Regions from separate parts of the Pseudomonas sp. RL_15y_Pfl2_60 genome, predicted to be linked through region 1. Evidence: predicted binding sites of a transcription regulator. Region 1 holds the regulator's gene; each other region holds the start of a gene.
What was found. The regulator FliA, encoded in region 1, starts transcription of late flagellar genes. The targets are predictions, from matches to a motif close to CTAAAGTTTNNNNNNNNNNNGCCGNTAA.

Region 1 (7,494 bases):
CCGGAGTCATCCACTACCAATACTTTTACAGCCATTAGAGCTCCTTTTCCGCGCAGACAAAGCTGCGCGGGCGACAGTCACATGCGGCGTGCGTAATGTTTGAGCATGCTCGGCACATCGAGAATCAGCGCAATACGCCCGTCCCCCGTGATGGTCGCACCCGACATGCCGGGCGTGCCTTGAAGCATCTTGCCAAGCGGCTTGATCACCACTTCCTCCTGCCCCACCAACTGATCGACGACAAAGCCAATGCGCTGGCTGCCGACAGTCAAAATCACCACATGACCTTCATGCTGTTCCTCATGCGCTGCGCCTTTTACCAGCCAACGCTTGAGGTAGAACAATGGCAAAGCCTTCTCTCGCACCACGACCACTTCCTGGCCATCAACAATGTTGGTGCGCGACAAGTCGAGGTGGAAAATTTCGTTAACGTTGACCAGCGGGAAAGCAAACGCCTGGTCAGCCAGCATCACCATCAAGGTCGGCATGATGGCCAGGGTCAATGGCACTTTAATCACGATCTTCGAGCCTTGGCCCTTGACCGAGAACACGTTGACCGTACCGTTGAGCTGAGAGATCTTGGTCTTCACCACATCCATGCCGACACCCCGACCGGACACGTCGGATATCTCGGTTTTGGTCGAGAAGCCGGGCGCGAAGATCAGGTTGTAGCATTCAAATTCGTTGAGACGATCTGCTGCGTCTTTTTCCAACAACCCCTTCTCGACGGCCTTGGCACGCAATACGTCGGCATCCATGCCCTTGCCGTCGTCGGTGATCATCAACAGGATATGATCGCCTTCTTGCTCGGCCGACAACACCACCTTGCCGCCGCGCGACTTGCCTGCCGCTTCACGTTCAGCGGGCGACTCAATGCCGTGGTCAACCGCATTGCGCACCAAGTGCACCAGCGGATCGGCCAGGGCCTCGACCAGGTTTTTATCCAGGTCGGTTTCTTCGCCAATCAGCTCCAGGCTGATCTCTTTTTTCAGGTTACGGGCCAGGTCACGAACCAGGCGTGGAAAGCGGCCAAATACCTTCTTGATTGGCTGCATGCGGGTTTTCATCACTGCGGTCTGCAAATCTGCAGTGACCACATCAAGATTCGATACCGCCTTGCCCATGGCTTCATCGTTGCTGCTTGCACCCAAGCGAACCAGGCGATTACGCACCAGTACCAACTCACCAACCATGTTCATGATTTCATCAAGGCGCGCGGTATCAACCCGAACCGTGGTTTCAGCTTCGCTGGCTGGAGCCGCTTTTTCAGGAGCTGGTGCAGGTGCCGAGGCTTTGGCCGGTGCGGCTTTGGCGACAGCCGCAGCGACCTGGACAGGTTGCACATCAGAACCGGCAACGTTGGCCACCGGCTCGCTAAACTTGCCCTTGCCGTGCAACTCGTCAAGCAAGGCTTCAAATTCGTCGTCGCTGATTTCATCACCGGCAACCGCTGGCGCAGAAGCGCTTTCAACCGGCACTGAAGCAGCCGCAGGCTCAACCGCCTTGGGCGCTACAAACTGGCCTTTGCCATGCAACTGATCGAGCAAGGCTTCAAACTCATCATCGCTGATCTCGTCACTGGTCGATTCGCCAGCCGGAGCTTCAGGAGCTGCCTCAACTTTGGCTGGGCTAGCTGAAACCTCGCCCGCGGCGAACTGGCCCTTGCCGTGCAATTGATCAAGTAGCGACTCAAACTCATCGTCAGTGATTTCATCACTGGCCGCCGGGGCATCGACCTGTTGCGGAGTTTCGCCAAGGGCGTCGAGCAACTGTTCAAATTCGCTGTCGGTAATATCGTTGGAAGTTGCGGCAGTCGATGCTGCGGCAGTCGACACTGAGGCAGTCGGTGCAATGACCGGTTCGGCAACTGGCGCTGGGCTAGCGGCACCTGCTGCAGGCGTTGGCTCAGCCAACTGGGCCAACGCGGCCAATAGCTCCGGGGTCGCGGCAGTGGGCGTGACACCTTCACGTACTTCACTGAACATGCCATTGACGGCGTCCAGCGCTTCAAGCACGACGTCCATCAACTCCGAATCGACCCGGCGCTCACCTTTGCGCAATATATCGAAGACGTTTTCCGCAATATGGCAGCACTCCACCAGCTCATTAAGCTGGAGAAAACCGGCACCGCCTTTAACTGTGTGAAATCCCCGAAAAATCGCATTGAGCAGATTCATATCATCCGGGCGGCTCTCAAGCTCAACCAACTGCTCGGACAATTGTTCGAGTATCTCGCCGGCCTCTACCAGGAAGTCCTGGAGAATTTCTTCATCGGCGCCGAAGCTCATATGGACGTGCTCCTAAAATCCCAGACTGGACAACAGATCATCGACGTCATCCTGACTTGCAGCGACGTCATCAAGCTTATCGGCATGAATCTGCGGACCTTCACCCTGAGATGGATTTTTTTCTTGTTGTTTTTCTGCACGCAATGCTTCCTGGTCATGTTCGATGCCTGCATAGCGATCAACCTGAGTGGCCATGAGCATCAACTTGAGCAGATTGCTTTCAACTTCAGTGACCAGCTGGGTGACGCGCTTTATCACCTGGCCAGTCAAGTCTTGGTAGTCTTGCGCCAAGAGGATGTCGTTCAAGTGCCCTGACAACTTGCCACTGTCTCGTTCGCTGTTGACCAGGAACAACTCGACCCGCTTGGCCAGCTCACGAAAATCCTCGGCGCCCATCTCGCGGCGCATGAAACGCCCCCAATCGGCACTCAGGCTTTGCGCTTCGGTTCGGATATCATTAACCAGCGGCGCGCTTTGCTCGACCAGATCCATGGTGCGATTGGCCGCATCTTCGGTCATCGTCACCACGTAATTGAGGCGTTCGGTTGCGTCGGTAATCTGCGAGACTTCAGTCGCATGCGGTAGGCGCGGGTCAAGCTGGAAGTTGACTATTGCGCTGTGCAACTCGCGCGTCAGCTTGCCGACTTCGTGATAAAGACCACGGTCGCGCACTTTGTTCAGTTCATTGATAACCTGGACCGCATCACCAAAATTGCCGCGTTCAAGGCTTTCGAGCAATTGGTGGGCATTACTTTTCAGGGTCGATTCAAAGTCACCCACTTGGGAATCATCGTGTTCCATAACAACCTCAGCGCAGACATCAGCCGTTTACACGCTCAAATATCTTTTCTATTTTTTCTTTAAGCACTTGAGCAGTGAAGGGCTTCACCACGTAGCCATTCACACCGGCTTGCGCAGCCTCGATGATCTGGTCACGTTTGGCTTCAGCGGTCACCATAAGTACTGGCAGTTGTTTCAACCGTTCATCCGCACGCACTGCGCGCAACAACTCGATACCGGTCATTCCCGGCATGTTCCAGTCAGTCACCAGAAAATCGAAACTGCCGCTTTGCAGCATTGGCAGTGCGGTTGTGCCGTCATCGGCTTCAGCAGTGTTGGTAAACCCCAGGTCACGCAGGAGGTTTTTAATAATGCGGCGCATCGTTGAAAAGTCATCAACGATGAGGATTTTCATGTTCTTGTCCAAGTCGACCTCCGTACCTTCCCCAGTGCATTCAGCAGCCTGAATGCACCCTATAATCGTGAAACCGGCCTGGCTAGGCACATGCGTGCCTCGCTATACAAGGTTTTCAGTATCCAACTATTATCCGGCTCGCCACTCACCCAGGCGCGCGCGCAAACGTGCGGCGCATTGGCTGTGCAATTGACTTACCCGAGACTCACTCACGCCCAGCACTTCACCGATTTCCTTGAGGTTGAGTTCTTCGTCGTAATACAACGAAAGAACCAATTGCTCGCGCTCTGGCAAGTTGCCAATTGCATCGGCAAGTGCTTTTTGAAAGCGCTCTTCCTCAAACTCGCGTGAAGGCCCTGACTGACCGTTACTTACATCTTCATGCAGGCCGCTATTTTCTCCGTCCTCAAGCAGGTCGTCAAAACTGAATAGGCGGCTGCCCAAAGTGTCGCCAAGAATGCCGTAGTAATCTTCGAGACTCAATTGGAGTTCGGCCGCAACTTCGTGATCTTTAGCGTCACGACCTGTTTTTGCTTCAATTAATCGAATTGCATCACTGACCATGCGGCTATTGCGATGCACCGAACGCGGTGCCCAATCACCTTTGCGCACTTCATCGAGCATTGAGCCGCGGATACGAATACCGGCAAAAGTCTCAAAACTTGCACCTTTGGAGCCGTCGTATTTTTTTGAAGCTTCAAGCAAGCCGATCATCCCGGCTTGAATCAAATCATCGACCTGGACATTCGCGGGCAAGCGCGCCAAAAGGTGATAGGCAATCCGCTTGACCAGTGGCGCATACCGTTCAATCAGCTGATGTTGCAAGTCTTTACCTTGCGCTTTGCTATACATTCGAAGTCCAGACGCCGCTGTCATGCCGGCGTGTCAGTAGCAGGTTGTTGCACCAGACGCTCGACAAAAAACTCCAGATGCCCGCGCGGATTGGCAGGTAAAGGCCAGGTGCAGACCTTCTGGGCTATTGCTCGAAACGCCATGGAGCATTTTGAACGTGGAAATGCTTCAAAAACTGCACGTTGCTTCTGCACGGCTTTGCGTACCGACTCGTCATAAGGAACGGTGCCGACGTATTGCAGTGCAACATCGAGGAAACGGTCTGTGACCTTGCTCAGTTTAGCGAACAGGTTTCGCCCCTCTTGCGGGGTGTGCGCCATATTGGCCAGCACCCGGAAGCGATTCATGCCGTAATCGCGATTGAGCAGTTTGATCAGGGCGTAGGCATCGGTGATTGACGTTGGCTCATCACAAACCACCACCAGCACTTCTTGCGCCGCGCGAACGAAGCTGACAACCGAGTCGCCGATTCCGGCAGCGGTGTCGACAATCAACACGTCGATATTTTCACTGATGTCGCTAAACGCCTGGATCAAACCGGCATGCTGCATGGGTGATAACTGGACCATGCTTTGCGTGCCTGACGCAGCAGGCACAATGCGAATACCGCATGGCCCCTGGATAACCACGTCGCGCATGTCGCATTCGCCACTGATGACATCTGCCAGCGTACGCTTCGGTGTAAGCCCCAGCAGTACATCGATGTTCGCCAGCCCCAAGTCAGCATCCATCAGCATTACGCGCTTGCCTTCCTCGGCCAGCGCCATTGCCAGGTTGACGGATACGTTGGTTTTACCGACGCCGCCCTTACCACCAGTAACTGCAATTACTTGCACTGGGTGCATAGCCATTTAATTACGCTCCTTGTTCACGTTGGTCAGAAGCATCTTGTCCATTGAGCTTCGACTAAGATGAACACAACAAGCTTGCATGCAAGCTGTATCAAAGATCATGTGGTGACGCATCAACTCGCCTGTTTTGCCGGTTGCTGGTAAAGGCCCGCAAAGACTTCAGCCATGGTGTCTTCACAGGGTTCCTCTTGAGCTTGAAGGCCAACTGCGCGGCTGACCAACTGATGGCTGCGCGGCAGCTGTAAATCATCAGGAATGCGGGGGCCATCAGTCACGTAGGCAACTGGCAGGCGCTGACTCATCGCCAACCCCAGAACCTCACCCATACTTGCTGCTTCATCCAGTTTAGTCAGAATACAACCCATAAGCCCACAGCGCTTGTAACTATGATAAGCCGATTTCAGTACCTGATTCTGACTGGTCGCGGCCATTACCAGGTAGTTTTTCGCATTAATCGAGCGGCTCGACAAGGCTTCAAGCTGCATCCGCAGCGCCGGGTCATTTGCCGGCAAGCCTGCAGTATCAATCAAAACCACGCGTTTGCGCATCAAGGGCGTGATGACCTGGGTCAGCGATTGGCTGGGATCAACCAGAGTCACCGGCACATTAAGGATGCGGCCCAGGGTTTTCAACTGTTCCTGAGCGCCGATGCGATAGCTATCCAGGCTGACCAACGCAATATTCTGTGCGCCAAACTTCAGCACGTAGCGTGCGGCCAGCTTGGCAATGGTCGTGGTCTTGCCCATGCCTGCTGGCCCGACCAAGGCTATAACACCGCCCTGTTCAAGAGGCTCTTGCTTGGGGATCTGAATGGCGTGAGCCATATGCGCCAACAACATGCGCCAGGCCTGGCGAGGCTCGGCAATCTCGCTGACGCGCTCCAGCAAGGGCCGGGCGACGTCTGCCGGCAAGCCCATGCGCTGCAGGCGACGCCATAGATTGGCTTGTTGAGGCCGACGGGTTTGCATCTGGCCCCAGGCGATAGAACCGAGCTGGACTTCGATCAGCTCACGCAGACCAGACAACTCTGAACGCATGGCATCGATAGTGTTTTGATCAACCGCCGCAGCCGCCGCTTTGGAAGACGCACGCACGGCAGCATCCAGCGGGCTTTCAACCTGCGCCGACAACTCAGCAAATAGCTGCAAATCCTTGGCCACCTCAGGCTCAACGCGCAGGCTCAATTCAGCATGGGCCGCAGCAATTTTCGACTGTGTTTTGCGCAACTCGGTTTCCAGGGCAGGATTCGGTTGGCGCACCGGGGCCGCAGGAACCTGGTAATCCAGCGCAGCGGTCAACTCGACACCGCCTGCAACGCGGCGATTACCGATGATCGACGCATCAGCGCCCAGTTCTTCACGAACCAGCTTCATGGCTTGACGCATATCGGCAGCAAAAAAGCGTTTAACCTGCATACCTGTGACCTCGGTTTTGCGGCGGCTGGACAACATCTGTGCGATTCAGCACCGCTTAATTCTGACCCACCGTCGCAACGATGGTGACCTGCTTGTTATCGGGTATTTCCTGGTAAGCCAACACATGGGCATTGGCTACCGCCATTCGCGCAAAGCGCGAGAGCATCGCCCGAACCGGCCCGGCAACCAGAAGTATCACTGGCTTGCCAAGCATTTCCTGACGCTGCGCTGCATCGATCAAGGAACGTTGCAGCTTTTCAGCCATGCCCGGCTCCAGCAAGATGCCTTCTTCGGAACCTTGACCGGCCTTCTGTACGCTATTTAGCAATATCTGTTCCAACCTTGGCTCCAAGGTAATCACAGGCAGCTCGGGCTCTAGTCCCACAATGCTTTGCACAATTGCGCGGGATAGCGAAACGCGAACTGCTGCAACCATAGCGGCGGGATCTTGACTCTTTGGCGCGACATTGGCGATGGCCTCGGCGATGGTCCGAATGTCACGCACCGGCACCTGTTCCTGCAACAGTGCCTGCAGCACTTTAAGCAGGGTCGACAGCGACACCAACCCTGGTACCAACTCCTCGGCCAGCTTGGGCGAACTCTTGGCCAGTAGCTGCATAAGCTGCTGGACTTCTTCATGACCCAGCAATTCATGGGCGTGCTTGTGCAGCACCTGATTGAGATGGGTCGCAACAACCGTACTGGCGTCGACCACGGTGTAACCCAGCGACTGCGCCTGGTCACGCTGATTGACATCAATCCACACGGCTTCAAGGCCGAACGCCGGATCTTTGGCGGCAACCCCGTTGAGCGTGCCAAATACCTGCCCCGGGTTAATCGCCAACTCACGGTCCGGATAGACTTCCGCCTCCGCCACGCTCACGCCCATCAAG
Region 2 (7,494 bases), on a different contig from region 1:
CGAGATCTTTGCCTTGCTGGGCGGCTCTGGCTCGGGTAAATCAACCCTGCTGCGCATGCTTGCCGGTTTTGAACGACCGACCGAGGGGCGCATCTTCCTCGACGGTGAAGACATTACCGACATGCCGCCCTACGAGCGCCCGATCAACATGATGTTTCAGTCTTATGCACTGTTCCCGCATATGACAGTGGCTGAAAACATCGCCTTCGGCCTCAAGCAAGACAAAATGCCAAAGGCTGACATCGAGGCGCGTGTTGCCGAGATGCTCAAGCTGGTGCACATGACCCAGTATGCCAAGCGCAAGCCGCATCAATTGTCCGGTGGTCAGCGCCAGCGTGTTGCACTGGCTCGCTCGCTTGCAAAAAGCCCGAAGTTGCTGCTGCTTGATGAGCCGATGGGCGCACTGGATAAAAAGCTGCGCTCGGAGATGCAGCTGGAACTGGTCGAGATTATCGAGCGCGTAGGCGTGACCTGCGTAATGGTAACGCACGATCAGGAAGAGGCCATGACCATGGCCCAACGCATCGCAATCATGCACTTGGGTTGGATTGCTCAGATCGGCAGCCCGATTGATATCTATGAAACCCCGACCAGCCGTCTGGTTTGTGAATTCATTGGTAACGTCAACCTGTTCGAAGGCCAGGTGGTGGAGGATCATGAGGCCCATGCCCTGATCGACAGCCCAGACCTTGAGCGCAATATATTTGTCGGTCACGGCGTCAGTACTTCGGTCCAGGACAAGAGCATTACCTACGCGATTCGTCCTGAAAAACTGCTGGTGACCACGGAGCAGCCATCGTTCGAATACAACTGGTCACGCGGTACTGTCCACGATATCGCCTACCTTGGTGGCCATTCGGTTTTCCACGTCCAATTACCAAGTGGCAAGATCGTCCAGTCCTTCGTTGCCAACGCTGAGCGTCGCGGCGCACGGCCAACCTGGGACGACCAGGTCTTCGTCTGGTGGGAGGACGATAGCGGGGTGGCATTGCGCTCATGAACATATCCCGAAGCATCAGTCGCCGGATGCCCAAGGGCCGGCATGTCGTAATCGGCATTCCGTTCATTTGGCTCTTTCTGTTCTTCCTGCTGCCTTTCATCATCGTGATGAAAATCAGCTTTGCCGAAGCAGATGTCGCGATTCCGCCTTATACCGAGATCTACACCTGGGCTGAAGGCCAGTTGTCGATCATTCTCAACCTGGGTAACTACATCTTCCTGACTGAAGATGAACTGTACTTGGCGGCCTATCTGGGCTCGCTGAAGATGGCCTTTATCAGTACGCTGATCTGCCTGTTTATTGGCTATCCGATGGCTTATGCCATTGCTCGCGCCAACAAGGAAATGCAGACGGTCTACTTGTTGTTGGTGATGATGCCGACCTGGACTGCGATCCTGATTCGGGTTTATGCCTGGATGGGGATTCTCAGCAACAACGGCATTCTCAACAGTTTCCTCATGTCGATCGGGGTGATCAGTGAGCCGCTGCAAATACTCAATACCAACTTTGCGGTGTACATCGGTATTGTTTATTCGTACTTGCCATTTATGATCCTGCCGCTGTTCGCCAACCTGGTAAAACACGACCATAGCCTGCTCGAAGCTGCCTCGGACCTCGGTTCAAGCACCTTCAACAGCTTCTGGAAAATTACCGTGCCCTTGTCCAAGAACGGCATCATTGCGGGCTGCATGCTGGTGTTTATTCCGGCGGTAGGCGAGTTCGTCATTCCAGAGCTGCTGGGCGGCCCGGAAACGCTGATGATCGGTAAAGTGCTCTGGCAAGAATTCTTCAACAACCGCGACTGGCCGGTAGCCTCGGCGTTGGCTGTGGTGATGTTGGCGTTGCTGATCGTGCCAATCATTCTGTTCAACCGTAACCAGGCAAAAGAAATGGAGGGCAGGGCATGAATAAGCGCTTTAGTTTCTCCAACATCATGCTGTGGGTCGGCTTCTTGTTCATCTACCTGCCGATGGTGATCCTGGTTATCTACTCGTTCAACAGTTCGCGCCTGGTGACCGTTTGGGGTGGCTGGTCGGTGAAGTGGTATGTCGGGTTGCTCGACAACACGCAATTGATCAACGCGGTACTGCGCTCGCTGGAAATCGCCTTCTACACCGCGATTTCTGCGGTGATACTGGGAACCATGGCGGCCTTTGTGCTGACTCGCGTCACACGCTTCAAGGGCCGCACCATGTTCGGTGGGTTGGTCACCGCACCCTTGGTCATGCCGGAGGTGATTACCGGTCTGTCGCTGTTGCTGCTGTTTGTGGCCATGGCTCAGTTGCTCGGTTGGCCGTCAGAGCGTGGCATTGCCACCATCTGGATTGCCCACACCACCTTCTGTACTGCCTATGTAGCGGTGGTTGTGTCATCGCGCTTGCGTGAGCTGGACTTGTCGATCGAAGAGGCGGCCATGGACCTTGGTGCACGACCCTTGAAGGTGTTCTGCTTGATCACCATTCCGATGATCGCGCCATCATTGGCCGCTGGCGCCATGATGTCCTTCGCGCTGTCGCTGGATGACTTGGTACTGGCCAGTTTCGTTTCCGGGCCAGGCTCAACCACCTTGCCGATGGAAGTGTTCTCGGCCGTGCGCCTAGGGGTCAAGCCTGAGATCAATGCCATTGCCAGTTTGATTCTGTTGTCGGTATCGCTGGTAACCTTCATGGCTTGGGCACTGACTCGACGTGCGGAAAACGCGCGTAAGAAAGCGGTTCAACAAGCAATTGATGAAGGCGCAAAAGCGACTTGGAAGCAAGCACCAAGCAGTGCTGAAAGCTGATTGATAATTGCTGGATTTAAACGGGCCTAATTGGCCCGTTTTTTATGCCTGCATATAAAGATCTGCTGTTGGGTGTCGATTAATAAATAGGTGCCTCCTCAGTAGTTGAGTGGATTAATACTATTGTACTGCTGACGAAAGTTAATTCAGGACGCATAGTTAAATAGTGGGTAATGGCTAAACAATAGCACTTGGCTGGAGCCACGGTTATACAGGCTGTATAGGTTTTGTTGCTGTTCGTACGCCTGTTTTTTTCGCGTTAAATTCTGTTTTGATAGGGCGGTTAAGGGATTAACTCAAACGTGTTAATTCAAAAGTAGTGTGCACGCAGTCATGCAGTAACAGGGGCAGTAACTTGTAATTTAATGCGGGGCCGGTGAGGGGCTTTTCATGTTTAATTCAATGCGTAAAACAGATCGACTCGAACAAGAGCGCGCCACCTGTGCTTTAGCTGAGGTCAACGCCAAGTTGGCCGCCATCAGCCGTTCCATGGTGATGATTGAATTTCTCCCTGACGGCATCATTCTCGATGCCAATCAGAACTTCTGTAAGGCCATGGGTTATAGCGCAGAAGAAGTTCGTGGCAAACACCACCGCATTTTCTGTGAGGAGTCTTATTACCGCAGTGATGCCTATACCAAGTTATGGGCTGATTTGGCCCGGGGCGAGGCGATCAGCGATACCTTTATGCGCCTGGACAAGTCGGGCCGTGAACTTTGGCTCGAAGCCAGCTACATGCCAGTTAAGAATGCCGACAATCAAGTCGTGAGTGTGATCAAGATTGCTTCCGATGTAACCCAGCAGATCCACCGAGAACGTGAAGGCAAGAGCATGATCAATGCCTTGAGCCGTTCGATGGCGGTGATTGAGTTCTCGCCGGATGGACACATCCTCAATGCCAATGAAAACTTCCTGAAAACCACCCACTACAGCCTCGACCAGGTCAAAGGCCAGCATCACCGGATTTTCTGTGACCGCAGTGAAAGCGAGTCGATCGAGTACAAGAATTTTTGGGCCTCGCTGAATCGGGGGGAGTTCCATTCCGGACGCTTTCAACGAGTCGACAGCCGGGGGCAACGAATCTATCTAGAGGCTTCCTACAATCCGCTCTTTGATGCGAATAATCGCCTCTACAAAGTGGTTAAGTTCGCCAGCGATATCACCGAGCAAGTGATTGGCCAGCAAAGTGCTGCTGAGGCTGCCCATGCCACCTCCCTGCAAACCGATACCTGTGCGCAGAAAGGCTCTTCGGTGATTCAGCAAACGGTCAAGGTAATTGAGGACATCTCCAAGGACCTGAATGACGCAGCCAAGAGTATCGATGCGGTTAACAAGCAGTCCGAGTTGATCGGCAATATTGTGCAGACCATTCGCGGCATTGCCGACCAAACCAACTTGCTTGCCCTCAACGCTGCGATCGAGGCCGCACGAGCGGGTGAGCATGGTCGTGGTTTTGCAGTCGTCGCCGATGAAGTCAGAAGCCTTGCTGCCCGTACCAGCAAGGCCACCCTTGAGATTGTCGAGGTTGTGCGCCAGAACCATGAACTCTCGTTGAGTGCGGTCGAAAGCATGCGATCGAGTCTCGGCAGGACCGGACAAGGTGTTGAGTTGGCCAATGAGGCCGGTGAGGCGATTGTCGAAATTCAGCAAGGTTCACGGCATGTGGTGGATGCCATCAGCCATTTCAGTAACTCATTACGCCTGCAATAAGAGCACAGCAAAAGATCACTGCATCCATGCGATGGATGCAGTGGCGATCAGTGAGCTTCTTCGAGTTCGTCGTGTAGCAGGCCGAGGATCTGGCGTTTCATGCCGATGAACTGCTGATCCATTACCATGTCGAGGTCACGCGGGCGCTGCATGGGTACATCCAGCGTTTGCTTGATCCGGCCAGGCCGCGCGCCCATCACATACACCCGGTCACCGAGCAGAATGGCTTCGTCAATGTCGTGCGTGACAAACACCACTGTCTTCTTGCTGTGTTCCCAGATGCGCAACAGCAGCTTTTGCATTTGCATGCGGGTCTGGCTGTCGAGCGCGCCGAAGGGTTCATCCATCAACAGTATTTGCGGGTCATTGGCCAGTGCCCGCGCAATTGCCACGCGCTGCATCATGCCGCCCGAGAGTTGCTTGGGATAGTTATCAGCAAAGGGCGTCAGGCCAACCTCGTTGAGATAGAAATCCACCACCTCTTTGCGCTCGGCGCCAGGCATGCCTTTGCGCTTGAGGCCGAACTCGATGTTCTGGCGTACAGTCAGCCAGGGGAACAGCGTATAGCTTTGAAACACCATGCCGCGGTCTGCGCCAGGGCCGTCAACACGCTGACCGCCCACGTATATTTCGCCATCGCTGGGTTCAGCAAGCCCTGCAGTCAGATACAGTAGGCTGGATTTGCCACATCCCGACGGGCCGACAATCACTGCAAACTGCTGGTCCGGAACTTCCAATGAGACTGAATCCAGTGCCGTAAAAACGCCGCCTGACGGTGTGTCGTAACGTAGGCTGACGTTATCCACCCGCAGCCTGGCAATTGAATTGTTGGGTTCTGTTATTGGTGCCTGAATGTCGCGTCGCACTGCAGCTACTGCGCCCATGAAGCCACCTTTAAGCGTAAGAGTCGGAACAGTTGATCGGTCATCAGGCCAAGCAGGCCGATTATCGCGATCGCCAGAAAAATCACATCGACCTGAAAGCCACGCATGGCCTTCAAGCTCATGTAGCCCAAGCCGCTAGAGGCCGCCACCAGCTCTGCAACCACCAGGTAGGTCCAGGCCCAACCCATGGTTACGCGCAGGGTATCGAGAATCCCCGGCAACGAGGCTGGCCCAAGCACATGCATGACCACATCGCGGCGGCTGGAACCGAGGGTGTAGCTGGCATTGATCAAGTCCTTGGAAATGCCTTTTGACACGTCGGCGATCATCACCAACTGTTGAAAGAACACCCCAAAGATGATGACCGTCACGCGCTGTTCCAGGCCGATCCTGATCCACAAAATAAACAGCGGTACGAATGAGGTTACCGGCAAGTACCGGATGAAGTTCACCAAAGGCTCGAGCAGTGCCTGAACAATGCGAAAGCTGCCCATCAGCAGCCCCAGCGGTACAGCGACCAATGAGGAAACAACGAAACCTATGACCACCACTTCAACGCTGGCCAGCACATGTTTGCTCAATGTGCCATCGGCGCTTAGGCGCATCGCGGCGTCCATTACCGCGCCGGGGGTCGGTAAAAACATGGTTGGCACCACGCCGCCATACGAGAGTGCTGCCCACAAGCCAAAGACCAGAGTCCAGCAGGCGATGCTGGCGCTCAGGGTCAGGGTTGCGGGAAGCTCGACTTTTGGCGTCAGGCATCTTTGCAAGGTGGATTTTTGAGTTGCCATGCGGCGTCTCCGGAGCAATACGCAAGTGTCAGAAGGCCCGCCTTTGCCGTAACAAAGGGCGGGCAAAGAGGCTATGGCTTGACGAAGCGGGTATCGACCAAGTCGTCATAGCTGACGTTGTACGGCTTGCCCTGCAGTTCGCTCCAGGTTTCATTGGCCAAGGTTATGATGCCGGCGATGTCACCTTTTGCTTCAGCTGTACCGAGCAGCTTTTCACTCATGGCCTGGTCGTAGAAACGCACGCCTTTAGCGGCTTCAGCGAGTTCCTTGGGATCGGAAAGATAACCGCCAACCCCTTTGGCCATGATCTTGTAGGCTTCAGCAGGGTGTTCTTTGGTGTACTCAACCGCTTTGTACAGGCCGCTGACCAGCGCCTTGACGTCGTCAGGTTGCTTGTCGATGACATCACAGCTCAACGCAACCACATCGACGATCACGCCCGGCGTCTGGCTGCTGTCGATCAAGACCTTGCCCTGGTTCTTGGCGCGAACCATAGAAAGATGCGGCTCCCAAGTCACGGCTGCGGGAATACGCCCGGCAATAAAGGCGGTGGCGGCGTCGTCAGCGGTCATGTTCTGGATATCCAGATCAGCCATTTTCATACCTTTTTGCTTGAGCAGGTATGACAGCCAGAACTGTGAAACCGAGCCTTCATTGACCGCAACTGACTTGCCCTTCAAATCACTCAGGCTGGACACATCATTACCGACGAGCACGCCATCACCGCCAGCGCTTTCATCGAGTGCCGCAACAGCCTTGAAGCAGAAATCCTTGGAGCGGTATTTGAGCACTTCATCGATGGTCGAAGCGGAGCCCGACAATTGCCCAGAAGCTTGCGCCGCCATGTACATGGCCGCCTCCTCGATGGTGGTCAGCTCAACATCCAGGCCTTGTTCTTTGAAGTAGCCAAGGTCGCGGGCCAGATACAGGGTGCCGTAGCCGACCCAGGTGGTGTGCCCAATCGACAAGGTGCCGGCTTGAGCGGTTGTGGCTCCGGCTGCCAATGCAGCGCAGAGCAACGTTGGGGTCAAACAATTGCGCAAGGACTTGTTCATGGAGCACTCCCACAGCCTGTCGGCTTGTTGTTGGTTTAGTGGCAGGGCTGGTCATTTGACCGATAAGCGTCCGTTGCGCCAGCCATTGAGGCTGGCGCTGGAGTGTTTCCTGACCCTCTACGGGGCTTTTAAAGCGTTAAAGCAAACCCAGTTGCTGTGCAGTTCGATCCACTGCGCGGCGGGTTTTCTCGACCAGTTCATCCAGGGTTGCGTGATCGGCAACCAGTGCTGGCGCCATGATCATGCGGCCAAGGGTCGAGCGAATAATGAC
Region 3 (7,494 bases), on a different contig from region 1:
GCACAACATTCGGTGTCAGCACATTCATAGGCTTACTCGAAGTACTACAGAACTGAAATCAACCCAAGGCGCAATGCACATGGCGCAGGTCTACCCCGGTTTGCCTTGCAATATCAACCGCTGTGAACGCTTATCAGCCTAGACCATGGGGCATCATAGGGCGATGTGTGGCAAAATATTACAACAAGCCCGGTTATGGACTTGCCTGACCTCTTCCTGATGCGGTCCAGCGCCTTATGCCCAGCAACTCTGAAAGCCAGAAAAAACCCACTGCCCGCCAACGCTTTCGCGCCCGGCGCCGCTACCTGCGCGTGTTGCGACAGCGTCTAGCGTTTTGGGTCGGGGCGCTGCTGGTAGGCTTGGTTGCACTGGCATTTGCCTGGCTGGCGGATGAGGCAAATGTCTATTTCCAACGGATGCTCGACCACAGCAATTACTGGCCATGGCTGGTCACCCCGCTGGGTTTCGCCGCATTGGCATGGGCCACTCAAGGCTGGTTCAGCAACGCCAAGGGCAGCGGTATCCCACAGGTTATTGCCACGCTTGAACGTCCCTCCAGCCGTTTCCGCAACCGCGTGTTGTCACTGCCTATTGCGGCGGTAAAGATGGTGCTGTCAGTGGCGGGCTTGCTGGTGGGCGCATCGATCGGCCGCGAAGGCCCGACCGTCCATGTCGGCGCAGCATTGATGTACACCTTCGGCAGGCGCCTGGGCTTGCAGGCACGCAGTGCGGGCTCGGGGTTGATTATCGCAGGTGGCGCAGCGGGTATCGCCGCGGCATTCAATACACCGCTGGCCGGGGTCGTTTTCGCGATTGAGGAGCTTAGCCACCGCTTCGAGCAAAGCCTCAATGGCCTGGTGCTCACGGCTGTTTTGATTGGCGGCATGGTCACCCTTGGCTTGATGGGGCATTACAGTTATTTTGGCCAGCTCAGTGCCGAGTTACCGCTGAGTCGCGACTGGCTTGCGGTGTTGGTTTGCGGGGCTGCAGGCGGCTTGGCAGGCGGTTTGTACTGTCGCCTGGTATTGCCAGCCAAACTAGGCCCGTTGGCGCTGATGGCTGCATGGCGGGCAAAGCGTCCGGTGATCTTCGCGGGTATCTGCGGCTTGATCATGGCGCTGCTCGGGCTGATCTCCGGGCAACATGTCTTCGGCACCGGCTATGCCGAAACCCGGGCCATTCTTGAAGGCCAGCCAGTCACCGATGCCAGTTTTATCATCTGGAAATTCCTCGCCAACGTGGTTTCCTATCTGGCGGGTATTCCCGGCGGGCTGTTTTCACCTTCATTAGCGGTGGGCGCCAGCTTCGCTCCCTGGGTGACCGACTGGATACCCGGCATCAGCCTGCAGGCAGCTGGCTTGATTGGCATGGCGGCGTACCTTGCTGGTGTCACTCGCACACCGCTGACCGCCACGGTTATCACCATCGAGCTCTCGCACAGCCAAGACATGGCCTTGCCCATTCTGGCCGCCAGCCTGCTGGCCAGTGCAATCTCAGGCCGCATTTCCCCTGTACCGCTGTACCGCGCCTTGGCCATGCAGGTCTTGGATGTCGAGCGTGAATCCATTGCCAAGCGGCGCAGCAAAAGACAGCAGGACAGCGCAACCGCAGCCGCAGCCGCCTCAGCGCAAACAAAACAGGCACCGGAACCAGGCAACCCTGAATAGGCCCAGGCTTGAAAGTGGCGCTTCAGGGTAAAATCGTCGATGCTAGGCAGACGACCTTAAACACCGTTGCAGACTATGCGCCTGATCGACACACACACTCACCTCGACTTCCCAGACTTCGACGCCGACCGCGCTGAAGTGCTGGCACGCAGCCACAAGCTGGGCGTTGAGCGCCTGGTGATTCTAGGCGTGCATCAAGCCAACTGGCAGCGTGTGTGGCAAATGGTTGAGGGCAACAAAAGCCTGTATGCCGCCTTGGGGTTACACCCAATCTACCTGGCAGATCATCGTGACACCCATTTGCAAGAATTACGCGAGTGGCTGCAACGCCTGCACGGACATCCGCAACTCTGTGCCGTTGGCGAGATTGGTCTCGACTATTTTATTGAGACCCTTGACCGGCAACAGCAACAACACTGGTTCAAAGCACAATTGCAGCTGGCGGCTGAGTTTGAGCTTCCGGCATTGATTCATGTGCGGCGCTCGCACGCAGAGGTTATCGCCACACTCAAGCGCATCAGGCTAAAGCGTGGCGGTATTATTCATGCGTTTGCTGGCAGTTATGAACAAGCCAGCGAATACATCAAGCTCGGCTTCAAGCTCGGCATTGGTGGTGCGCCGACCTGGCCACAAGCATTGCGCATGCACCGCGTATTGCTGCGACTTCCCCTCGACACCATAGTGCTGGAAACCGACTCGCCGGATATGCCGCCGGCAATGTATCCGCAACAGCGCAACAGCCCTGAACACTTGCCGGATATTTGTCGCGCACTGGCCGAGCACTTCAAAGTCGACGCCGAACAGCTTGCGTCAATTACCAGCGCCAACGCCGAGGCATTATTCGGCTGGTCGAGCTAAACGCGCCAGCCTTCCCGGCAGCCAATAAGCACAAACCCGCGTCATTGCGGGCTTGGGCCATATGTTTTAGACGCGGAATGCGCCAATCAATTGCTTGAGTTGCGACACCTGCGCAGACAGCTCACGACTGGCTTGCTCGGTATCGCTGGCGCCTTCTGCAGTGCGCTCGCCCGCCTGGTTGATCTGCACGATATTCTGGTCGATGTCATGGGCAACGGCAGTCTGCTGCTCGGCGGCGGCGGCGATTTGTTGGTTCTGATCAACAATCATGCCCACTGCGCCCAGTATATTTTCCAAAGCAGCTTGCACTTTGCTCGACTCGCTCACCGTGTCATCCGCCATTTTATGGCTCACACCCATGGTTTTGACCGCCGCGCCCACGCCACCTTGCAACTTGGAAATCATCACTTCAATTTCTTCAGTTGATTGCTGCGTGCGCTTGGCCAGATTGCGCACCTCATCTGCAACCACGGCAAAGCCCCGCCCCTGTTCGCCGGCGCGTGCAGCTTCAATCGCCGCATTGAGTGCAAGCAGATTGGTCTGCTCAGCCACGCCCTTGATCACATCCAGTACCTGGGAAATCGACGCACTGTCGCTGGCCAATTGATTGATGACCAACACCGATTGATCAATCTCGCCGGCAAGTCGCTGGATACTGCTGACTTGCGACTCAAGCAAGGCACGGCCGTTGATGGTTTCATCATTGACACTGTTGGCACTGCCCACTGCGGCCGCGGCGCTACTTGCCACCTCCTGCGCAGTTGCTGACATCTGGTTCATCGCCGTGGCGACCTGCTCGATCTGTCCCAATTGCCCTGCAACCGCCTGGTTACTCTGCGCAGATACAGACTCAACCCGCCCGGCTTGGCGCTCGACCTCGACAACCGTTTGCCCCACGCGATTGATCAACTCGCGGATTTTCACCACAGTGCCGTTGAACACCAGCCCCAGCTCCCCGACCTCGTCCTGGCTGCTGGCCTTGAAACTGACGGTCATGTCGCCTGTGGCAACTTGATTCATGGTCAAGCCAAGCTGCTTGAGGCTGGTACGAACCGACACATAGAAGCCGCTGTAAAGATAGAAAATCAGCAGCAAAACCAGGCCCAGCGCAACAGCCATCAGCACCATTCGGTTTTGACTGGCCTGCACACGCGTCTCAAGCCGCTGATCAAGCAGGCTGACCACCGCATCGCTTAAAGCATAGGTCTTGGCGATCAAAGCCGTGGTGTCGGTAAAAAAGGCGCGCCATGGCGCATCCAGCGAATCGGCAACTACGACTCGATCCTCGAACAAACGGATCGCCTCAGGCAGCGACTTCTGGCTGGCGTCGGCCAATCCCGCCAGTGCCATGCGCACATCCTCGCTGGCGCTCAATGCCTGCTGAACATCAACCGAATAAGCAGCGCCCAGGGTTTCCAAAGACTCAAGCAAATCCGCGAAAGTATTACTGTCGGCCGAGTTCAACAACCCCTGACCCAGCGTAGCGGCCCCCAACTCGCGGCCCTGGCCCAGGGCCTGAGTCACCTGGGGCATGCTGCTGATCAGCAGATTGGTCAGTTGGCGCACAGCCCGTTCACTGTCCTGGATCAAGCCCGCCTGACTGGCAATCAACTTGCTGAATACACCAGCCCGGCTTAGCAATTCACGGCCTAGATTGACTTTACTGCGCAGCGATGGCTCTGCCTCAATCGCCTGCAGCGCCGCCTTTACCTGCTCGTATTGGGCATTGAACTCCGCAAGATCCGCCTCGGCACTGACAGCTGGCTGCAGGCCCGCCAGAATATTCTCGATCGAGCTCTTGGTCGCGCTCAGCTCGTCAGCCAAGCCGCTGCCAGCGCTATTACTACCAAGTTCGGCATCAACACTGAGTAAGTTGGCGTAAAGCTCGGCGTCTCGACGTAATTTCAGCGAGCCTGATAGCAGCTCAATGCTGTTGCGCGCAGACTCGCTCACCTGATACTGACGATAAGCGTCATGCATCAGGAAATAATTGGTCACCAGCATGGGCAGGAAAAACAAGATACTGATCAAACCAAACTTCATGCCGAAGCTGAGGCGGTTCATCAGGGCGATGGCCGGATACAACGCAGTCTTCACAAGACATCTCCAGATCGAATTATTTTTATTAATTGGCGGTTCTCAGACGGACCACCTTTTACTTCACGCAGCAGAACAGGACGATTGACCAGGCAGCACAATCCATCGCATCTGCGAGGGACAATGTATACCTGTTATCGACCTGATTCTCTGTAACTTAAGGTAAGTGACGGACTGAATATCGCCCAATAAGCCCCGCCTACCGAGCGCTATTTATCAAGGAACATGGCCTGACTATCAGAGCAGCAAGGTCCAGAGTGCGAAGACCGCGTACCAAAGAATTGCGCAGCGCACCAGCAACTGCCAGAGCTCATCAAGGCTATTGACGCCAGCCTCCCCCAGCACTGGTGCAGACACTTCACTGGCGGCCCTGGCGACATTGGCGACAAGCCGTGCTGCGCTGATATCCCAGCTTAGCAACTCATGCAGCAACGCCCGGCTAACCCCCACAAAGTTACCAACCAGGCCGAAACTGATGCAGAGCAAGCGAGCGGGTAACCAGTCAAATGCATGGCGTAACTGGCTGGCCCGTGATTGCAACGCCGGTTGCTGCGAATGTTCCTCGATCAATGCCAACAATCGATACGCCAGCGCAACCAGCGGGCCAAGCAAGGCGTACCAGAAGATCACCGCGAAGAAACTTTGATAGGCCTGCCAGACCAGATACTGCTGCACATTGGTCAATAGGGTTTCAGGGTCCTGGGCATCAATGTCCAGATCGCGCCGTGCCACAAGATAAGCCGACTCACTGTCACTGCGCCGCCAACTGTCGCGAAAAGGCCCAAGTGCGACCCACAGGTCGCCACGCCCAAGGCTGTAGACCACAACCAGCAAATGAACAGGCAAGGCCAGCCAGCCATAGGCGACGGACGACAATACAGTGAGAACCAGCGCCAGGATAACCAGCGGCAAAGCCAGCATGCCAAGCAGCGTCAGCCATGGCGTAGCCGGTTGCTTTTTGCTGCGTTCAACCTTGGCCAGCAGCCGCAACCAGGGGCCATCCTGCTGGACGGCGCTGCGCCAGGACGAAAATTTCTCTACCCAGAGCACCAGCAGCAACACCAAAAAATTCATATAAGCCTCTATTGTTCAGTCAAACCAGAGCGCAAACGTTGCCAGTCAAACGCCGGGCCCGGGTCGGTTTTACGTCCAGGTGCAATATCACTGTGACCAAGCATGCGCTCCAGAGTGATCTGCGGATAAGCACGTTGCAAGGCTAAAGTGAGGGTTTTCAATGCATGATATTGCGCATCGCTAAACGGCAGTTCATCGGTGCCTTCAAGCTCGATACCCAAGGAAAAATCATTACAGTTTTCTCGACCGTCAAAGCACGAAACGCCCGCATGCCAGGCTCGATCCAAACAGGAGACAAATTGAGTGATCAACCCGTCACGCTCAATCAAAAAATGCGCGGACACAGTCAGCGCGGCAATTTCAGCAAAATACGGGTGTTGGTCGACATCGAGTTGGTTCTGGAAAAAAGCCTGAACGTGGCCGCCACCAAATTCGCCTGGCGGCAGGCTTATATTGTGTATCACCAACAACGAGACCTCCCCCGCCGGGCGCTCATTGCAGTTAGGTGAAGGACAGTGGCGAATCCCTTGAAACCAACCTGTACGAGAATCCAGTTGCATACACATTCCTCTAAACAGGCGACTACTCTAGAGCAGCAAGGTGACAGGGCCAAGCGGAAAACCGCTCTAAACCTTGCCCAACATAAATGGCGGACAGAAAAGCGCTGGGATAAACATCACCTGTAGGGTGCGACAACGCGAAGCTTGTCCACCAAAAACCGCCAAGCAACCATGTGTCGCGCCATAAACGGCGGACAGAAAAGCGCTGTCCTCCCTACGAGATAAACACCAACCGTAGGGTGCGACAACGCGAAGCTTGTCCACCAAGAACCACCAAGCAACCATGTGTCGCGCCATAAACGGCGGACAGAAAAGCGCTGTCCTCCCTACGAGATAAACACCAGCCGTAGGGTGCGACAACGCGAAGCTTGTCCACCACGACCACACAATCACCAAGACCCGGACAGCAAAACGCCCAGCACTAGGCTGGGCGTTCGTTTGAAGATCCCCTGAAAAATCAGCTGTTCTTCAAGCGGCGCAAATTACCGATGACCGACTCAAGCGCACGATCAAACAACAACGCATCATCGAGCAAACGTATGGCATTGCGCCGGAATTCGATGGCCAGAGCCATACGCGTTTTCTCCAGAACCTTCATGCCGGTACGGTTTACGAAGATGTACTTGCCTGTTGGCTTGATGATCGCCGCCAACTTGCAGCGCAGCTTGTGCTCATCGTCCTCAACAAATTCAACCCAACTGCCCACGCGCAACGCATCAACCTTGGGCAGCATCTCATCATCGTCTGGCAAGGCGACTTCCGCCTGCGGCGCCTCGGTCTCACCCGGGGCCAACAGCACGATCTCTTCGACCACTTCGACCATAGGCGCTACGTCTGGCTCATCAGCGGGCGGCACTTCCAGCAACGGCACTTCGATCCCGGCATCAAGCAACGCTTGGTTTTGCTCGCTAACCTTCTCAGCCACCGGCCCGGCCATGATCCGCTTGAAACGCTGGAATGCATGAACGTGCAGGCTCTCGAGCTGACTGAAAAACTCGCTGGTGGCAAATGGATCAAAGGCTGCACTGCTCATGCCTTCGCGTAATGCCTTGAGCAAGCCTGGTACCAATTCCAACAAGCGCAGGCGCGCTTGCGGATCATCATGGGGTTCAACGCTCCAGATCAAATCATCCATGGTCGCCAGCGCAGCATTCCACTCGTCTGACTCAACCCCATGCTTGAGGCAAGTCAAGGTCAGCACATTGCTCCAACCCTCTTGCAGCAAACGCACCACGACT
Region 4 (7,494 bases), on a different contig from region 1:
TGATTGCGACCAGCTCGTTACCGAGGATCTTGTTCAGATGCTGGATGACTTTCTTGTCGCCTTTCATTTGCGTGCCTGCCCTGTGCCGAAAAAATGTATGGAGCAAATTTTGAGCGCATAAACTTTGACTGTCAAATCTAAGTGTTTGAAAAATAAGTTAAAATTAAACTTAATACGAATGTTTAAGTTCTGCATCTAAGTATTAAGTTATTGAATTTAGGGCATAAAAAAGCCGGATCTTAAATCCGGCTTTGGATATGTCTGGTTTTAGCTGCGATAAAAAAGATTAAGCGGCTACAAAATTTGCCTGGTAGGCGAGGGCGCCTTGGTTGGCATGAACCTCGGTCAGGGCCTCGCGGACAACAGATTTTGCCAGGCAAGCGCATTTGCCACATTGGCTGGCAACGCCTGTTGCTTCACGGACTTCACGGTAGCTGCAGCAACCTTCGTAGATTGCATCGCGGATCTGGCCGTCAGTGACACCTTCGCAGAGGCAGACATACATAGTTAAGACTCACTACACAAAGACTGTTTCGTTGGAAGGGATACTAATGTTAATGAGAATGCTTGTCAAAGCCATCTGTTGCGCATGACGGATAAATCGAAAAACCCTGATGAACGGTTATGCACCGGTTGAATTGACTTGTAGAACCTAAGGTCAAAAAGCGGTGGGCGAGGCCTAAAATCGGGGTGTATGATGATGGGCCCAGTCAGTGCAGGTGAGTCATTGCGTTGTCGTGTTATAGCGCTAGGCTACTCGCACTACTCAAACTTTTTAGGAGATATCGAATGAGCGTACTCGTAGGTAAGAAAGCCCCGGATTTCGACGTCGCAGCTGTATTGGGCACAGGCGAAATCGTTGACAGCTTCAGCCTGTCTTCTGCGATCAAGGGCAAATACGGCCTGGTATTTTTCTACCCACTGGACTTCACCTTCGTATGCCCGTCGGAGCTGATCGCTCTGGATCACCGCATTCCTGAGTTCCAGGCGCGTAACGTTGAAGTGATCGGTGTTTCCATCGACTCCCACTTCACCCACAACGCATGGCGCAACACGCCGGTAGACAAGGGCGGCATCGGCCAGGTCAAGTACACCTTGGCGGCTGACATCAACCACGACATCTGCAAAGCCTATGACGTTGAGTCTGAAGGCGGCGTAGCTTTCCGTGGCGCATTCCTGATCGACCTCAACGGTGTTGTTCGCTCGCAGATCGTTAACGACCTGCCGCTGGGCCGTAACATGGACGAACTGCTGCGTCTGGTTGATGCCCTGCAGTTCACCGAAGAGCACGGTGAAGTTTGCCCGGCAAACTGGAAGAAAGGCGACAAAGGCATGACTGCATCGCCAGACGGCGTTGCTGCTTACCTGTCTGAGAACGCTGCCAACCTGTAAGGGTTTGCCTTCAGGTGGGCCTGCTCACCTGAGCGTTACTTGGTGCAATAAAAAACCGGCCTAGGCCGGTTTTTTTATGTGCTGAGTTATGAGTTCAGCATCGAGAGCGCAGGGCTTTTAGTCGTCGAAGTCTTCCCAGCCACCCATCTCTTTCCAGCGATTGACAATGCCGCAGAACAGCTCGGCTGTCTTTTCAGTGTCGTAACGTGCTGAATGTGCTTCACGGCCATCAAACTCAATGCTTGCTGCTTGGCAGGCTTTGGCCAGAACGGTTTGGCCGTAAGCCAAGCCAGCCAGGGTTGCGGTGTCGAAGCTTGAGAAGGGGTGGAACGGGTTGCGTTTGATGCCGGTACGGGCAACCGCAGCATTAAGAAAACCAAGGTCGAAGCTGCTGTTGTGGCCGACCAGGATCGCCCGTTTGCACCCATTGGCTTTCAGCGACTTGCGCAGGCCACGGAAGATTTCAGTCAGCGCGTGCTCTTCACTCACCGCCATGCGCAGCGGATGGTCGAGCTTGATGCCGGTGAACTCCAGCGCCGCCTGTTCGATGTTCGCGCCGGCAAAGGGCTCGACCCGGAAGAAGTGAGTGTGATCTGGGTACAGAAACCCCTGCTCATCGATACCGACTGTGGTCGCGGCAATTTCCAGCAGTGCGTCAGTGGCACTATTGAAACCGCCGGTCTCGACATCAACCACTACCGGCAGATAACCACGAAAGCGGGCTGCCATAGGGTGACGCGGGCCTGAGGGGGCGTTGCTTTCCAGCTCTTCTTCGTACTGATCTTCACTCATGCGTTTTGCTCCAGCAAGCGCCAGCGCAAGGTTTCACCCGCACGCAGCGGGATAACTGTTTGCTCGCCGAACGGCAGGCTGGCCGGTACGTTCCAGTCGTCACGAACCAGAGTGATGGTTTCTGTGTTGCGCGGTTGGCCATAGAAGTCCGGGCCGTTGAGGCTGGCGAAGGCTTCAAGTTTGTCCAAGGCATTACGCTGCTCGAAAGCTTCGGCATACAGCTCGATAGCGGCGAACGCGGTGTAGCAACCGGCACAACCGCAGGCCGATTCCTTGGCATGCACAGCGTGCGGCGCCGAGTCGGTACCGAGGAAGAACTTGCGGCTGTCGCTGGTAGCGGCATCGAGCAGGGCTTCTTGGTGCACATTGCGCTTGAGAATCGGCAGGCAATAAAAGTGCGGGCGAATCCCGCCAACCAGCATATGGTTGCGGTTGTAGAGCAGGTGGTGAGCGGTGATTGTCGCGCCAACGTTAGCCGGAGCAGCTTTGACGAACTCAACGGCATCACGGGTAGTGATGTGCTCGAAAACGACTTTCAAGGTTGGGAAGCGCTCAACCACTCGACCAAGGTGCTCATCGATAAACTGTTTTTCGCGGTCGAAGATATCGATTTCGCTACGGGTCACCTCGCCATGAACCAGAAGCGGCAAACCGACTTCCGCCATGGCTTCAAGCGTGGCGAATATCTTGTCGATGCTGGTTACGCCGGAGTCGGAGTTGGTGGTCGCACCGGCTGGGTAGAGTTTGGCCGCATGTACAAAGCCCGAGGCCTTGGCGCTGCGAACATCTTCAGGGCTGGTCTGGTCGGTGAGGTACAGCACCATCAACGGCTCGAACTGGCTGCCTGCCGGGCGGACACTGAGTATGCGCTGGCGGTAGGCATCGGCTTCGCTGGTGTTGCGAACTGGCGGGACCAGGTTTGGCATGATGATGGCACGGCCAAAAGTACGTGCAACGTCAGCCACGGTATGCGGCAGAACAGCACCGTCGCGCAGGTGAATATGCCAGTCATCGGGACGCAGCAGAGTAAGACGGTCGATCATGGAGGCTTCCAGGCGGGTAAAACGTGGCTCGAATCCTACCGGAAAACCCCCGTCAGAGCACGCCATCCGTGTGCTTAACGCGCATATGTGCGACCAGTGTACTTAAGTTTTTGCGCCTGCAACCGATATCAAAGGCAAACCCGTGATTACGTGTGGAGCCCACCGTGCGCCAACTTTCTATTACCCCGCTGTGCCTGCTCATTGGCTTGAGCACGTGTTTGCCTGCATGGGGCATTAGCTTTCAGACGCGCCTGGAGAACGTTGAGTGGACGGTCGAGGGTGATAAGTTTGAGTGTCGCCTGTCGCAACCGGTGACGGATTTTGGCGTCGGTGAGTTCGTCAGAAAGGCCGGTGAGCAAGCCACTTTTCGTTTACAGACCCAAGGCCGTTGGCTGAGCGCCGGTTCGGCAACCTTGCTTGCGGCGGCTGCGCCGTGGCAGCCGGGGCGCTCGGATATCAACCTGGGGCGGGTCGGGGTTAATGACAGCAGTACGCCTTTCAATAGCTCCCAGGCTCAAGCAGGTCGATTGTTGGCGGGCCTGCTGGACGGTCGCAGCCCGCTGGTGCAGCACCTCAGGATTCAAGGCGGCGAACGGGTTGAAGTACGTCTGCTCCCAGTGAAGTTCAAGAAGGCCTACACCGATTACCTGGCCTGCACCGCCAAGCTGTTACCGGTTAACTTCAATCAGGTTAAGCAAAGCCGTATCGGTTTTCCCAATGGCGGCGTTGATCTCGATCCAATGGCTGAGGCCAAGCTGCAGATCCTCTTGGATTTTCTCAAGTCAGATCCTGCGGTAAATCGAGTATTGGTCGAGGGCCACTCCGATAATAGTGGCAGCCGTTTGACCAACCGCGACTTGTCCCGGCGCCGGGCGATGGCGGTCATGAGTTACCTGGAAGCGCACGGTGTACCAGCCGAGCAAATCACCATGCGCTTTCACGGCGAGCGCTACCCAATAGTGCCCAATAACAGCCCGGCCAATAGAGCCAAGAACCGGCGCGTATCGATCACCTTGGATAAAGTCCCCGAACAAGCAGCGGAAAAAGCCTCGGATGATCCCGCTCCGGCGCCAAAAGCTACGGTGCCGGCCGATCCCGCCGCGACTTCTTAGCCGGTTTTTTGCGGTCGCATCGACTAAACAATTTGTCGCCTCGTCGTCTTAAGCTGTCGCGCCTCTGTAAATTGGCCGCCAGGGTCAGTAGAATGGTCGGCTTTCCGCACAACCCCATGGAGTTCATGGCATGGCCGATGTAAACAAGGTAGTCCTGGCATATTCCGGTGGCCTGGACACTTCAGTGATCCTCAAGTGGCTGCAAGATACTTACAACTGTGAAGTAGTGACCTTCACTGCTGACCTCGGTCAAGGCGAAGAAGTTGAGCCAGCTCGCGCTAAAGCTCAGGCCATGGGCGTTAAGGAAATCTACATTGATGACCTGCGCGAAGAGTTTGTCCGCGATTTCGTCTTCCCGATGTTCCGTGCCAACACTGTTTACGAAGGCGAGTACCTGCTCGGCACCTCGATCGCGCGTCCGCTGATTGCCAAGCGCTTGATCGAGATTGCCAACGAAACCGGTGCTGACGCCATTTCCCATGGCGCCACCGGCAAAGGCAACGACCAGGTACGTTTCGAGCTGGGCGCCTATGCACTCAAGCCTGGCGTCAAGGTGATTGCCCCGTGGCGCGAGTGGGACCTCATGTCCCGCGAAAAACTGATGGATTACGCTGAAAAGCACGCCATTCCAATCGAGCGTCACGGTAAGAAGAAGTCGCCGTACTCGATGGATGCCAACTTGTTGCACATCTCCTATGAGGGCGGCGTGCTGGAAGACACCTGGACCGAGCATGAAGAAGACATGTGGCGTTGGACCAAGTCGCCAGAGCTGGCGCCGGACACTCCAACCTACATCGAACTGACTTACCGCGCGGGCGACATCGTTGCCATCGACGGCAAGGAAATGACGCCTGCAACTGTCCTGGCCGAACTCAACCGTATCGGTGGCGAGAACGGCATTGGTCGTCTGGACATCGTCGAGAACCGCTTTGTCGGCATGAAGTCGCGCGGCTGCTACGAAACCCCAGGCGGCACCATCATGCTCAAGGGCCACCGCGCCATTGAGTCGATCACCCTGGACCGCGAAGTCGCTCACCTCAAAGATGAGCTGATGCCGAAATACGCCAGCCTGATCTACAACGGTTTCTGGTGGAGCCCTGAGCGCACCATGCTGCAGCAGATGATCGACGCTTCACAGGCCAACGTTAATGGCGTGGTCCGTATGAAACTGTACAAGGGCAATGTGATTATTGTCGGCCGTAAGTCCGATGATTCGCTGTTTGATGCCAATATCGCCACCTTCGAAGAAGATGGCGGTGCCTACAATCAGCAAGATGCTGCTGGCTTTATCAAGTTGAACGCCTTGCGCATGCGTATTGCTGCCAACAAGGGCCGCAAACTGATCTAAGCTTTCAGTACGACCATCAAGCCTCATATAGCGCTGTCTATATGAGGCTTTTTTATGTGTCACTGGTTGGTGCGAGCAGGTGAGCAATAGGCTCATCGGTGGAGGTTTAGGCGTTTGAACCATGGCGGGCAGGCTTTGTGTTGTTCGCCTTACTAAGGAGTAGTGATCATGGGTAAATTATTAGTTGGTCTGTGTCTCGGCCTGTTTTGTCTGAATCTCCAGGCTGGGGTTATTGACCCCGATTGCACCCCTGAAAAAGCGGCCAAAAGCGCTGCCATGAAAGCCACCGTGGGTGTTGGTGGTCGCTGTGATGCAAAAGAAGCCGCCTCTGACAGCATGGGGCTGGACGACAAGAAGGATAAGGTCGATGACGCTAAAGATAGCGTCTCAGACAAAAAAGACCGGGCGCAGGATGTAGGCCACAAAACCCTCAAGAAAGCGCTTTAAAGCATTTTTCAGCAATCCAGGCCTAGCGCTCCAGGGACTTGATCGAGCGCAAGACTGGTCAGAATCCGTTAGGGCGCTCACAATAGGCTTTCATTGAGTAGAGGCCAGATAGTGGCCTTTTGCATTTGCCATAACGACTCTATGGAGCCTTTATCATGCGCTTGTTGCATACCATGCTACGCGTCGGCGATATGGATAAATCCATCGCTTTCTACACCGAAGTGCTGGGCATGACCCTGCTACGCCGTAAAGATTACCCGGAAGGTAAGTTCACCCTGGCCTTTGTTGGCTACGGTGATGAAGCGCACAACTCGGTGCTTGAACTAACCCAGAACTGGGGCACCGAAAGCTACGACCTTGGCAACGGCTACGGGCACATTGCCCTGGAAGTCGAGGACGTTTACAAGGCCTGTGATGACATTCGCTCGCGCGGCGGCAAGATTACCCGTGAGCCAGGCCCGATGATGCACGGCACCAGTATTCTTGCGTTTGTCGAAGACCCGGACGGTTATAAGATCGAGCTGTTGTCGCCCTCACGCAACGACTGATTTGTCGCTTGCCTGCCCAGGGCACTGCGCTGCAATCCAGCCGCTGAGCCCTGTGCATTTACTGCCACTGTCTACAAGGTAACCCTATGCACAATCCAGTCTCATCTGTTGATCCAGAAGGCCTGCTTGAATATTCGGTGGTGTATACCGATCGTTCGCTGAATCACATGTCGCAGTCATTCCAGCAGGTCATGAATGACATTTCGCGCACCCTCAAGCAGGTCTATAACGCTCACGCCGTGGCTGTAGTTCCAGGCAGCGGTACCTTCGGCATGGAGGCGGTCGCACGTCAGTTTGCTGGTGATAAAAAATGCCTGATCGTGCGTAATGGCTGGTTCAGCTACCGTTGGACGCAGATTCTCGAGATGGGCAAGATTGCTGCGCACAGCACCGTACTTAAAGCGCGACCTGTAAGCACTGAGCCCCAGGCAGCGTTCGCCCCAGCACCGATTGAAGAAGTGGTTGCTGCAATTCATCGGGAAAAGCCTGACGTTGTCTTTGCACCACACGTTGAAACCTCATCAGGAATCATCCTTCCAGACGCCTACATGCGTGCCATTGGCGAAGCCGTGCACGCGGTTGGCGGTATCTTTGTGCTCGACTGCATCGCCTCAGGTGCGCTCTGGGTTGATATGCAGGCCAATGCCGTGGATATCCTGATCAGCGCGCCGCAGAAAGGCTGGAGCGGCTCGCCGTGCTGTGCATTGGTTATGTTCAGTGAGTTGGCCCGTGAGCGCATCGAAAGCACCGAAAGCAGCAGCTTTGCTTGCGACCTGAAAAAATGGTTGCAGATCATGGGCGCCTACGAACAG

Region 2: the regulator FliA is predicted to act here: its motif matches at 3,043-3,070, upstream of AACY26_RS14930 (methyl-accepting chemotaxis protein).
Region 3: the regulator FliA is predicted to act here: its motif matches at 4,757-4,784, upstream of AACY26_RS04830 (methyl-accepting chemotaxis protein).
Region 4: the regulator FliA is predicted to act here: its motif matches at 3,329-3,356, upstream of AACY26_RS13500 (flagellar protein MotY).

The regions. Positions count from the first base shown of each region.
Region 1 covers NZ_CAXAOE010000002.1:790,211-797,704, forward strand. Annotated here, with positions in the region: gene AACY26_RS08795 (protein-glutamate methylesterase/protein-glutamine glutaminase) at 1-35, opposite strand, end outside; gene AACY26_RS08800 (chemotaxis protein CheA) at 78-2,288, opposite strand; gene AACY26_RS08805 (protein phosphatase CheZ) at 2,301-3,089, opposite strand; gene AACY26_RS08810 (chemotaxis response regulator CheY) at 3,109-3,483, opposite strand; gene fliA (RNA polymerase sigma factor FliA) at 3,613-4,359, opposite strand; gene fleN (flagellar synthesis regulator FleN) at 4,356-5,186, opposite strand; gene flhF (flagellar biosynthesis protein FlhF) at 5,300-6,601, opposite strand; gene flhA (flagellar biosynthesis protein FlhA) at 6,657-7,494, opposite strand, start outside.
Region 2 covers NZ_CAXAOE010000005.1:142,550-150,043, forward strand. Annotated here, with positions in the region: gene potA (polyamine ABC transporter ATP-binding protein) at 1-1,000, shown strand, start outside; gene AACY26_RS14920 (ABC transporter permease subunit) at 1,027-1,908, shown strand; gene AACY26_RS14925 (ABC transporter permease subunit) at 1,905-2,783, shown strand; gene AACY26_RS14930 (methyl-accepting chemotaxis protein) at 3,174-4,493, shown strand; gene AACY26_RS14935 (ABC transporter ATP-binding protein) at 4,541-5,377, opposite strand; gene AACY26_RS14940 (ABC transporter permease) at 5,365-6,168, opposite strand; gene AACY26_RS14945 (ABC transporter substrate-binding protein) at 6,240-7,223, opposite strand; gene AACY26_RS14950 (aspartate aminotransferase family protein) at 7,360-7,494, opposite strand, start outside.
Region 3 covers NZ_CAXAOE010000001.1:1,018,384-1,025,877, forward strand. Annotated here, with positions in the region: gene AACY26_RS04815 (hypothetical protein) at 1-28, opposite strand, end outside; gene AACY26_RS04820 (chloride channel protein) at 237-1,667, shown strand; gene AACY26_RS04825 (TatD family hydrolase) at 1,743-2,525, shown strand; gene AACY26_RS04830 (methyl-accepting chemotaxis protein) at 2,592-4,622, opposite strand; gene ampE (regulatory signaling modulator protein AmpE) at 4,860-5,696, opposite strand; gene ampD (1,6-anhydro-N-acetylmuramyl-L-alanine amidase AmpD) at 5,705-6,256, opposite strand; gene AACY26_RS04845 (DUF1631 domain-containing protein) at 6,714-7,494, opposite strand, start outside.
Region 4 covers NZ_CAXAOE010000004.1:389,576-397,069, reverse strand. Annotated here, with positions in the region: gene bfr (bacterioferritin) at 1-67, opposite strand, end outside; gene AACY26_RS13520 (bacterioferritin-associated ferredoxin) at 287-505, opposite strand; gene AACY26_RS13515 (peroxiredoxin) at 790-1,392, shown strand; gene rnt (ribonuclease T) at 1,510-2,184, opposite strand; gene pyrC (dihydroorotase) at 2,181-3,227, opposite strand; gene AACY26_RS13500 (flagellar protein MotY) at 3,392-4,339, shown strand; gene AACY26_RS13495 (argininosuccinate synthase) at 4,470-5,687, shown strand; gene AACY26_RS13490 (hypothetical protein) at 5,856-6,134, shown strand; gene gloA (lactoylglutathione lyase) at 6,290-6,682, shown strand; gene AACY26_RS13480 (aminotransferase class V-fold PLP-dependent enzyme) at 6,769-7,494, shown strand, end outside.